DNA from 3 places in the Pseudoalteromonas sp. TP27 genome. Region 1 is predicted to be linked to each of the others. Evidence: predicted binding sites of a transcription regulator. Region 1 holds the regulator's gene; each other region holds the start of a gene.
The links. The regulator LexA, encoded in region 1, represses DNA repair genes until DNA is damaged. The targets are predictions, from matches to a motif close to TACTGTATNNNNATACAGTA.

Region 2: PX700_RS01805 (SulA-like leucine-rich domain-containing protein) is a predicted target of LexA. The motif match lies at 1,116-1,135, and genes of this name have one in related genera.
Region 3: PX700_RS20920 (S24 family peptidase) is a predicted target of LexA. The motif match lies at 1,651-1,670, and genes of this name have one in related genera.

Annotation. Positions count from the first base shown of each region.
Region 1 is NZ_JARDAK010000018.1:13,624-16,832, forward strand. Features, by position in the region: gene PX700_RS17270 (hypothetical protein) at 237-617, shown strand; gene PX700_RS17275 (PaaI family thioesterase) at 628-1,068, opposite strand; gene lexA (transcriptional repressor LexA) at 1,236-1,853, shown strand; gene coxB (cytochrome c oxidase subunit II) at 2,328-3,209, shown strand, end outside.
Region 2 is NZ_JARDAK010000001.1:406,848-410,056, forward strand. Features, by position in the region: gene PX700_RS01795 (NCS2 family permease) at 1-277, opposite strand, end outside; gene PX700_RS01800 (tetratricopeptide repeat protein) at 396-860, shown strand; gene PX700_RS01805 (SulA-like leucine-rich domain-containing protein) at 1,158-1,601, shown strand; gene PX700_RS01810 (YchJ family protein) at 1,631-2,110, shown strand; gene PX700_RS01815 (diguanylate cyclase) at 2,448-3,209, opposite strand, start outside.
Region 3 is NZ_JARDAK010000035.1:6,313-9,521, reverse strand. Features, by position in the region: gene PX700_RS20935 (hypothetical protein) at 1-564, opposite strand, end outside; gene PX700_RS20930 (hypothetical protein) at 842-1,051, opposite strand; gene PX700_RS20925 (TraY domain-containing protein) at 1,450-1,617, opposite strand; gene PX700_RS20920 (S24 family peptidase) at 1,803-2,477, shown strand; gene PX700_RS20915 (hypothetical protein) at 2,910-3,209, shown strand, end outside.

The DNA.
Region 1 (3,209 bases):
AACTATAGCTTACTGTAATCATTTAAAAATAAAAAAGATTACAGTTAAATTCCTAACATGACTTATTTGTCTAATTGAGCTGGATGTTTGATATCCAGCTAGCTTTAAATGCTAAAAAATACTTAAAAGCTGCGAAATATCCATATAAAGTGGTTAATAGGGCATAGTTGATTTGGTATAACGGTAAAACTGCGTTAAAGTTTGCAATGAAATTATTAGAGGATAAATACGAAACGATGTCGGAAATTCAATTTTTAAATGTAGATCTTGAGCTTGAATCAAAGCAAGATATTAGTTTGCTAGTGGCAGATTTGAAGAAAGTCGCTACGATTTTACATTATGACAAAGACGAATACCGTCAATTAGCGCGTATTGAAGCTACAGGTGAAGTTAGCACGCCTGATAAAGCAATAAACCATATATGTGAGCTTATTGAATCGTGTTCGCGTAACGCGCTAAAGCAATGGTTAGGTTGTTCACGTAGAACGTTTGATATTGGTTTTGAATCAGGCACATCTCCTAAGTGCTTTAACCAAGCATTAGATGCAGATACATTATTACGTATATCTGCGATTGGTGCGGGTATGGAAATTACAATTTACCCAATCGAAAAGTAACTATAAGTAACTATCTTCGCTCTACGACTGCTGCGGTCATTTTTGATACGCAGCACAGCTCATTGCGGCTATTTGTAATTTTTATTTCCCATACTGAACTACGTTTGCCAATATGAAATGCTCTTGCCGTGGCAGTTAAAGTACCATTGCGAGATGCTTTTAAATGGCTTGCGCTAATTTCCTGCCCTACACAGTAAAATTTTGTGAAATCGACAACAAAGTTAGCGGCATAACTCGCTACTGTTTCGGCAAGTACAACATTAGCACCACCGTGAACCATTCCCATTGGGTTATGATGCTCAGGTATGGCAGGCATAGTTGCAACTAAGTAATCATCACCAATTTCTGTGATTTCTATCCCCATAGTTTTCATCAGCGTACCTTGACCATTTATACCTTCATCTAGCTGTTTGCAAAACTCTAAAGTAATAGGTTGATACCAAATACTCATAACGACTCCTTTGCCTTTTTAATCATTTATAAACTTAGCTTTAGTTATATCCCTAAAATGTACACAAGTGAAATTACTTTGGCTATTTTAAGACATAATTTAAATTTGCGATTTTTATTTAACTGTATATACTCACAGTTAAATGTACTGTATGGAAAACCAGTTGTATGCGACCATTAACGAACCGCCAAGCTCAAATACTCGAACTAATTAAAGTTTTTATTAAAGACACTGGTATGCCTCCTACACGTGCTGAAATAGCGCAAACACTAGGTTTTAAAAGTGCCAATGCTGCTGAAGAACATTTAAAAGCACTTGCTAAAAAAGGCGCAATTAAAATGAAACCAGGTGCAAGCCGTGGTATTCAATTAATTGAAGAAGAAGAGCCTGAACAATTAGGTTTACCACTTATAGGGCGTGTTGCTGCGGGTTCACCTATTTTGGCGCAAGAGCACGTTGAAAGTCATTGTAAAATCGATCCATTAATGTTTAAACCAGCCGCCGATTTTTTACTACGCGTTAATGGTATGAGCATGAAGGATATTGGTATTATGGATGGTGATTTACTTGCTGTACATCGTACTCAAACCGCTGAAAACGGGCAAGTTGTTGTTGCCCGCGTAGATGAAGACGTAACTGTAAAACGTCTTGAGAAAGCGGGTCGTAAAGTATTACTTCATGCTGAAAACGACGATTTTGAATCTATTGAAGTAGACCTTGAAAATGAGTCTTTTAACATTGAAGGCCTAGCTGTTGGCGTAATAAGAAACGCCGATTGGATGTAGATTTTAGATTGCTTTAAGCAATCAATTTATTCATGCGCACTTTTTAGTGCGCATTTTTGTTTTAAAATTCGTACTAAAATATATCTTAAACAGCTAACTAATTATTTAAGCTGTAAACTTTTTTTCACTCATGCTTTTCTCCTTCCTCATGTGTTACACCCCTTTGTTTTGCTCGCTTTTTGAATATTAAATAGTCGATATGCTTGCAGATACTTGACTAATTTTTAAATATTACTCGGTTGTTTTTTATACTAAAGCTTGCTTGTTGCTCATTTTTTAGCTAATCATTAGTGTGCTGAACTAACAATAACTCACAGCTTTCAGTTTTGAGAACACACAATATACAAACTCTTTGTTGGGACAGTGATACCAATCAAAAAAACAGGATTGGTTAAATAATAAAAATAACGAATTGGCGTTTAAGCCGTATGCCTCTTCGCTTTGCACTCGCAATAGCATCAAAGGAGCCGTCACATGGGTAAACTGACCTCTACCTTGTGGCTTGTATTGATTGCTTTTCCGCAGCATGTTTTGGCTAACAGCCAGTACAATATGCGCAAAGGCGTAACCGATATAAGCAATAATGTATATCAGCTGCACATGACCATATTTATAATATGTTGTGTGATTGGGGTGATAGTGTTCGCAATTATGTTTTGGGCACTGATTCATCACCGTAAATCTAAAGGGGCTGTACCTGCCCAATTTCACGAAAGCACTAAAGTAGAAATACTTTGGACAGCTATTCCATTCGTTATTTTAATTGCTATGGCAGTACCAGCCACTAAAACCCTAATTGCAATGGAAGATGCCAGCAAAGCTGATCTCACTATTAAAATTACAGGCTCGCAATGGAAATGGCACTATGAATATATGGGCGAAGACGTCGCATTTTATTCTATTTTATCCACCCCTCAAGACGAAATAGCGAATCTTGCAGATAAAAATCCTAATTATTTACTTGAAGTAGATAAACCGCTTGTACTGCCAATAAACCAAAAAGTACGTTTTTTAATGACCTCTGATGATGTTATTCACTCATGGTGGGTACCTGATTTTGCTGTGAAAAAAGACGCTAACCCGGGATTTATAAACGAAACATGGACCAATATTAATGAAGAAGGTATTTACCGAGGTCAATGTGCTGAGCTTTGCGGTAAAGACCATGGCTTTATGCCCGTAGTGGTTGAAGCTAAATCTGAAGCTGACTTTAAAGTATGGCTAGCCGATGCAAAGCAAGCAAAACAAAAAGCAGCACTGGCCGACGCTGCTCTGCTTGATCAAACGTTACCTAAAGAAGAGTTAATGACTTTAGGCGAGCAAGTGTATATGGCCAGTTGCGCGGCGTGTCATCAA
Region 2 (3,209 bases), on a different contig from region 1:
TGCCTAACACGACACCATAAGTAAAAAAAGCATTTAGTCCCATACCAGGGGCTAATGCTAATGGATAATTAGCCCATAAACCCATTATGAAACAGCCTATCGCAGCTGCTATACATGTCGCTACAAATGCAGCCCCTTGATCCATCCCTGCCTCAGCAAGCATAGCTGGGTTAACAAATACAATGTATACCATGGTTATAAAGGTAGTTAGGCCAGCAACGCATTCGCGTTTAACTGTTGAATTATTTTCGCTCAGTTTAAATAAGGCTTCGAACATAATGAACTTGTGATAGTAAAAAGTGGCGAGATTTTAACATAAAAATTATCTTTTACAGGACATTTTACCTTGCTATATACTAAAATGTTAAAATAGTTAAAATAATAAATGAACCAATATGCTTAAAACAACACCTTGTGAGCAAGACTTAGAGCAACAGCTAGATAATATTTTAGGTTTTGTTACTCAACCCGAAAATACCTCTGTGCCCGTTGATAATAAAAAAAATGAGCAAAGTACTTTAAATAAAGCCCTATACTATTTAAAAAATAATCAACCTCCATTAGCTGCAAAATGGATGCGACTTGCTGCAATGGCGGGAAACCATAGAGCACAGTTTTATTTAGGTTTATTTTTTGTGAAAGGTGAAGGCGTGCCACAAAGTGTGTTTCATGCTGCTGCTTGGTTAAGCTTAGCAAGTAGTCAAGGCTACGCACCTGCCACTGCAGCGGTTACAGATATACGTAAGCATATTGAAACTAAGCGATTTAAAGATGCCCAATGTTATGCAGCAAGTTTGTACGAACAAATCCATCAACTCCAGTTTTCTCATATGATCCCTCGCACGAGTGAAAACACATAAGCTAACTATGGAAAAAGTACTGTATACAGTGTTTGAAAGTACTGTGTATGGTCGTAGCAATAGGCCTATACAGTATAAAAGCCAATAATGAAGACACCACTAAAAAATTTATTTTAAGATTACCCTCTCAAAAATAAAAATGTAAAGCCATGATTAATAATCAATTATAAATTAAAAACAAAAATAAATGATTAAAAGCTGAATAACTGTACAAATAAATAGCATAAAATGCTTGCACGAAAGCACTGTATAAACTACTGTATATGAATACTGTATAAAAACCCAGTGAGTGAAATTATGTTACAGACTATTACCGTAAGAACAGTTAAAAGTTACCAACAAGATGAACAAAGCGATTGCGTAAATTTGATTCAAATTGAAGATGAAATTTCAGCGACCTTTGAGCTTTTAAAAGTATTACACCAATACAATAGTTCTAATGCTTGGACGTTATTAATTGCTCCAGACCATGTACCGAGTAAAGCTTTACTTGATTCATGCTCAATTGATACAAGTAAACTCTTAGTAATTAGGCAAAAACACCTAGTAAATTTAGAGTACGTATTAAATTCTGCATTACATAACGGAAATTTTGCAGCAGTAATTACCTGGACCGATATAGTTAATAACCAATTACTTACTAATCTATCGTTCGATTTGAGCAAAACGAATACAAAACTATACTGTTTTACTAAAAATGCTCAAACAACAGAGATACCACTCGCCCAACAAGCTTGTTAAACTAATGTTTTAGACTCTGTATTATTATTATGACCTCACTCAATACCACATTATGTTTTTGCAGCAGTGGGCACGATTATGCCAATTGCTGCGAGCCGCTTCACTTATATGTTAAGCAAGCTGACACTCCAGAACAACTTATGCGCTCACGATTTAGTGCTTATGTTATTAAAAATGCAAAATATGTTTATCAAACCTACGCTGAAGAAAAACAAGCTGAAAACCCTGTTAAAGAAATCAATGATTTTGCTAACAGTTGTCGATTTATCAATCTTGATGTAATTAGTTCAAGCTATGATGAAGACACTGGCAATGTAGAATTTAAAGCCCAATATTTTTATCAAAACTTATTTTGTGAACTTCACGAAAAATCGCAGTTTATTAAAGAAAATTCCAAATGGCGTTATTTAGATGGTGCTATATACCCAGTTGAAGATATTAAAGTGGGCAGAAATGATGATTGCCCGTGCGGTAGCACTAAAAAATATAAAAAATGCCATAGCGTGTAATAATTTTATTTGATCATTTATTACCTACAAAGTGTTTTTAAGTATCACCTAGGGCGTATTGAACTTTGTGGATTGAAATTTGTTCAATCTAGGGACGATTTAATCGCGGCGCGAGGTTTGTAACCTAGTGGGCTAAGTAAAAACCGAGCAACAAAGAGTTAATCGCCCCTATAAAGAACCCAAAGGGCAGCGCATGTTTGGCATTTTTGCTGCGTTATCGCCTATTTATGGGGAATAACCACACTACATAGGCTCTGCCTTGCCTAAAAACCAAACATACAGCTGCAAAATTAATCACGAAAGGTCAACACGCCCTAGTCTTATTGGCTCGCTAAGCTTAAAAGCACACTTTGTTACGCCCTTGTGTTTTAGACTCATACATTTTTTCGTCTGCGATCTGCAACGTATTTTTGTTACTTTCGTAAGGTTGTAAAGTTGAACCGCCAATACTAATGGTAACAAACCCGTACTCTGAATATTTATGAAGGATTTTTAAGTCGATTATATTTTTTTTGATTTTATCGGCAACACAAATTGCACCTTCAGTGCTTGTATGAGGTAAAACAACTACAAACTCTTCGCCGCCATAACGCGCTACAAAATCTGTTGGCCTTTGCAAACTATTAGTAATAGTTTGTGCAACAAGGTTTAATACCGTATCACCTTGCACATGACCATAAATATCGTTGTATTGCTTAAAGTAATCTATATCGATAAGTAATAGTGCATAGTCGACTTTTTCTCGTAAGGCACTTCGCTCCATTTTACTAAAGTGTGCATCAAAATAGCGCCGATTAAACACTTTAGTTAAATCATCTAAAAATACTTTTTGATTGAGTAAGTCGTGCTGTAATTTTAATGTTATATGTGCACGAACTCGCCTAAATAATGTTTCTGTATTAATTGGCTTTTTAATAAAATCAACAGCTCCAGCTTCCCAGCACTCTTCTTCTTCATTTTCAAATGATGTAACAAAAATAACCGGGATATCTTGTGTTTCAGTATTATTTTTTAATTTTAAGCATGTTTCAATACCGCTCATTCCACCCATATTAATATCGAGCAGTACTATATCGGGTACGTCTACATTACAAATTTC
Region 3 (3,209 bases), on a different contig from region 1:
TTTGGTGGCGCGTCGGTAATCAATACGTGATGTCCAGTTGTCCTTAGTGACTGGCGACGAATAATTACGCTCCTCACAGATAAAGGCAAACAGTCCCATACGATTAAGTAGGTCTGTTTGTACATCCACATTGTGACAACGCAAAAACACCGTTTTTGCTGCCCCTTGCTTATTCAATGTAAAGTCAGAAGGACAAGAAATTAAAGCGGCAAAAGGAATGTCATTAGTTTTATGTGGTGTTGGGCAATGCCCACAACTGGCGGTTAAGTTTACGTCGATTAACTCAATATCATCAATACTTAAATAAGTGACGTGAGTATTTGATACATGAGCCAAACAAAAGCCAATCGCACTATTGATATGACGCTTTACTTCATTGCGTGGAAAATGAAAATCTGGTTGAGGTTTATAGCGACCATAAACCAGTTTTTGTACAAATTGAGATTCATCTTTATCACTTTCGGTGATGCCTGAAAGCGTCGCGTTAAGGGCGTGAAGTTCAGCCGTATCTAGTAATGGTCTGTGCTGCTCTTTTTCACCGACTAAGAACAAGGCGTATTGCATGGTGTTATTACCTTATATGATAAGAGAAGAAACTCACTCAGCGATAACTACTTGGACACTGTATATAAGCTTGGGATGCTTGCTGTTCTTTAGCCTACTGCCAATAGACTGCACGTTGCTGTACGTGCTTACAAGACTGACACCCCCTAATTAAATTAAAAGAATGTGTATTGTTACGTGTTGGCTTCACGAATGGTTTGACCATTAACAGACGGGTTTTCTTTAGTGGTTGTCACGCACTAAAACCAAGTATTTATCGCTGAGTGAGCTTGTGATGCTATTTGCATCGTTGAGTAAATCCATAATTAGGCGGAGGTGATAACATCAACTCGTCCTCATCAATTTTTCGTAATTGCCATTGATACCATTTGTCATCAATGCGTTGTTTTGCGAGCCTATCAATTCGCTCAGTGCGCGGTTTATGACCTTCACGCATGAGTGTAATAACGGAAACCGCTTCGCGTATTTCTGTGTGTGTCATGTTCATAACATGCCCTTTTTGATTAAGGTTTGGTAAGGTTTTACTGGTGTAAATTTCTTAATTACGTTGCCGTTGGTATCACAATACCAATGCAGAGCGCGATAAGTGGGCGGCTCAGCTAACTGGATCGCTCTATCCACTCTAGTTTTTTTAAATGCTTTCACATTACTTCCTTTTTAAAAAAGAAAATCCACTCACATTACAATCAATTGGATCTATTGATTACCCAGCCAAAATTAGGGGGTGATATGTCCTTTTGGACACTGACAAATTATTACGGGCATTTGTCCTCGATCATCAAAAATAGAGTCTTGACGTATCACACGTAAATAGTCTGGTAGATGATCTGCCTTGGCACTAATTGTTAAAGAGCATCCTTTAAAAGGATTTATTACGGTAAAAAATTATTTTTTAACGTAAGTGGAGCTGTAACGGGCAACGTGATCACGAAGTCGAATAGCGGCTTCTTGTCGTTTAGTGCGCCCATTTTTTTCTGCTTCTCTTTCGAGCGTGTCACTCGTAATTTTATCCATTTGGAAATGGATACCTACGGTGTCTTTCTTTTTGCTCATTCAATAACCTTTAAGGTTTCAGCCTTTAAAAAGGACTGTATGGATGATCAGATTTCAATGATAGTATACTTTGTAAACTAAAGTAAAGTAAAAACAACTAGAATAAGTTGCATTAAGTTTTGATTTTACTCTTCACTTGTTAGATTAGGTATTGGGGATTGACAGGTGTAAGTGTGATTTAAAAAATGACGGATCTTGGGAAAAGAATAAAAGAAGCTCGATTAAAAATTGGATTGAAGCAAAAGGATTTAGCCTCAATATTAGAGCTAACACCTCAATCTGTTTCTGGGTGGGAAAGAGGTGTTACGTATCCTCAAGTTGAATTGTATGAAGCAATAGCGAGAACATTAAAGGTATCTAAAGATTGGCTGTTTTTTTATAAAGAAGAAAATAAACATAACGGGCAGGATAAATCTAGAGAGAAAAATAGTTTATGGATTGACACATTTAATGCACCTTTATACTCAGATATAAGCGCATCAGCAGGCCATGGAGCATTTAATGAATGTACTAGCCGTGAGTTTTATCCATTACCTTCATGCGTAGTAGCAAATCAATTTAATAAATCAGACATTATTTGCATAAATTGCCATGGAGATTCCATGGAACCTATTATTAAAAATAGGTCGATATTAGCAGTAAATACATCAATGAAAACGATTCAAGATGGAGGTGTTTACGTACTAAGCGTACATAACTTATTGCGAGTAAAAGCTTTATTTTTAGATTCTAAGGGCGTGATAATTCGGAGTTATAATCCAGAATATAAAGATGAATGCATTTCATTTGATGAATATCATGAGGATAGTAATTTTGAAATTATAGGAAAAGTTTTTTGGTACTCATCTATTTTAAATTAAATACAGGCATTATAAGTTGTAAACAGTGCGTGTGATTGGTAGTATTTAGCTACTGGGTGTTAAAGAGTGCATTACACAGCACGTTACTACATAGCTTTCTATGTAGTGTATTTTTCCAGTATAATTAGAGTGTGTTAGACCGCGAATCTAACATTATAGCATTCGCAAAAAAAGCTGATTTCCTCGACAGGGTCAGCTTTTTTTGTATCTGGAATTTGGTTTAAATAACAATCGGTTGATCTTTCTCTCTGTTTCCTATAAGTTAGTTTCTTATGTTTGGTTTCGCAGCCGAACATCCCTTATAAACTGTCGAGAATTTTAAAATGAATTTATTTCAATGTTGCCTTTGGCAGCCCATAACACAAAGACGCAATTCCTATCACCATAATGATGTAGCCTATGCTATCAGACGTTATGATGAGGATGTGTCTCATGAGCATTTCTGATCTTCTCTCTAAAATTCAAATCAAAAAACAATATGATGCTGAGTATCGTGCTAAACGTAAAAATCGTAAGCATGAGCTGATTGAACTTCATCGCTCTGTTGTTGCTGATGAAAACAAAAAGAAGCCTAAGACCCCTTTTAAGTTCGATTTTCGCTCTCGTCGTTTGCTGCGCAGTGGTAAATGGGAAACCTTGCCGCCTGAATACTCACGTATTTTAAAATCGTGTGAAGAATTTATAGATAACCCGAACCGTTTCCCTGCATTAAATGCGTGGGGAGGTGAAGGC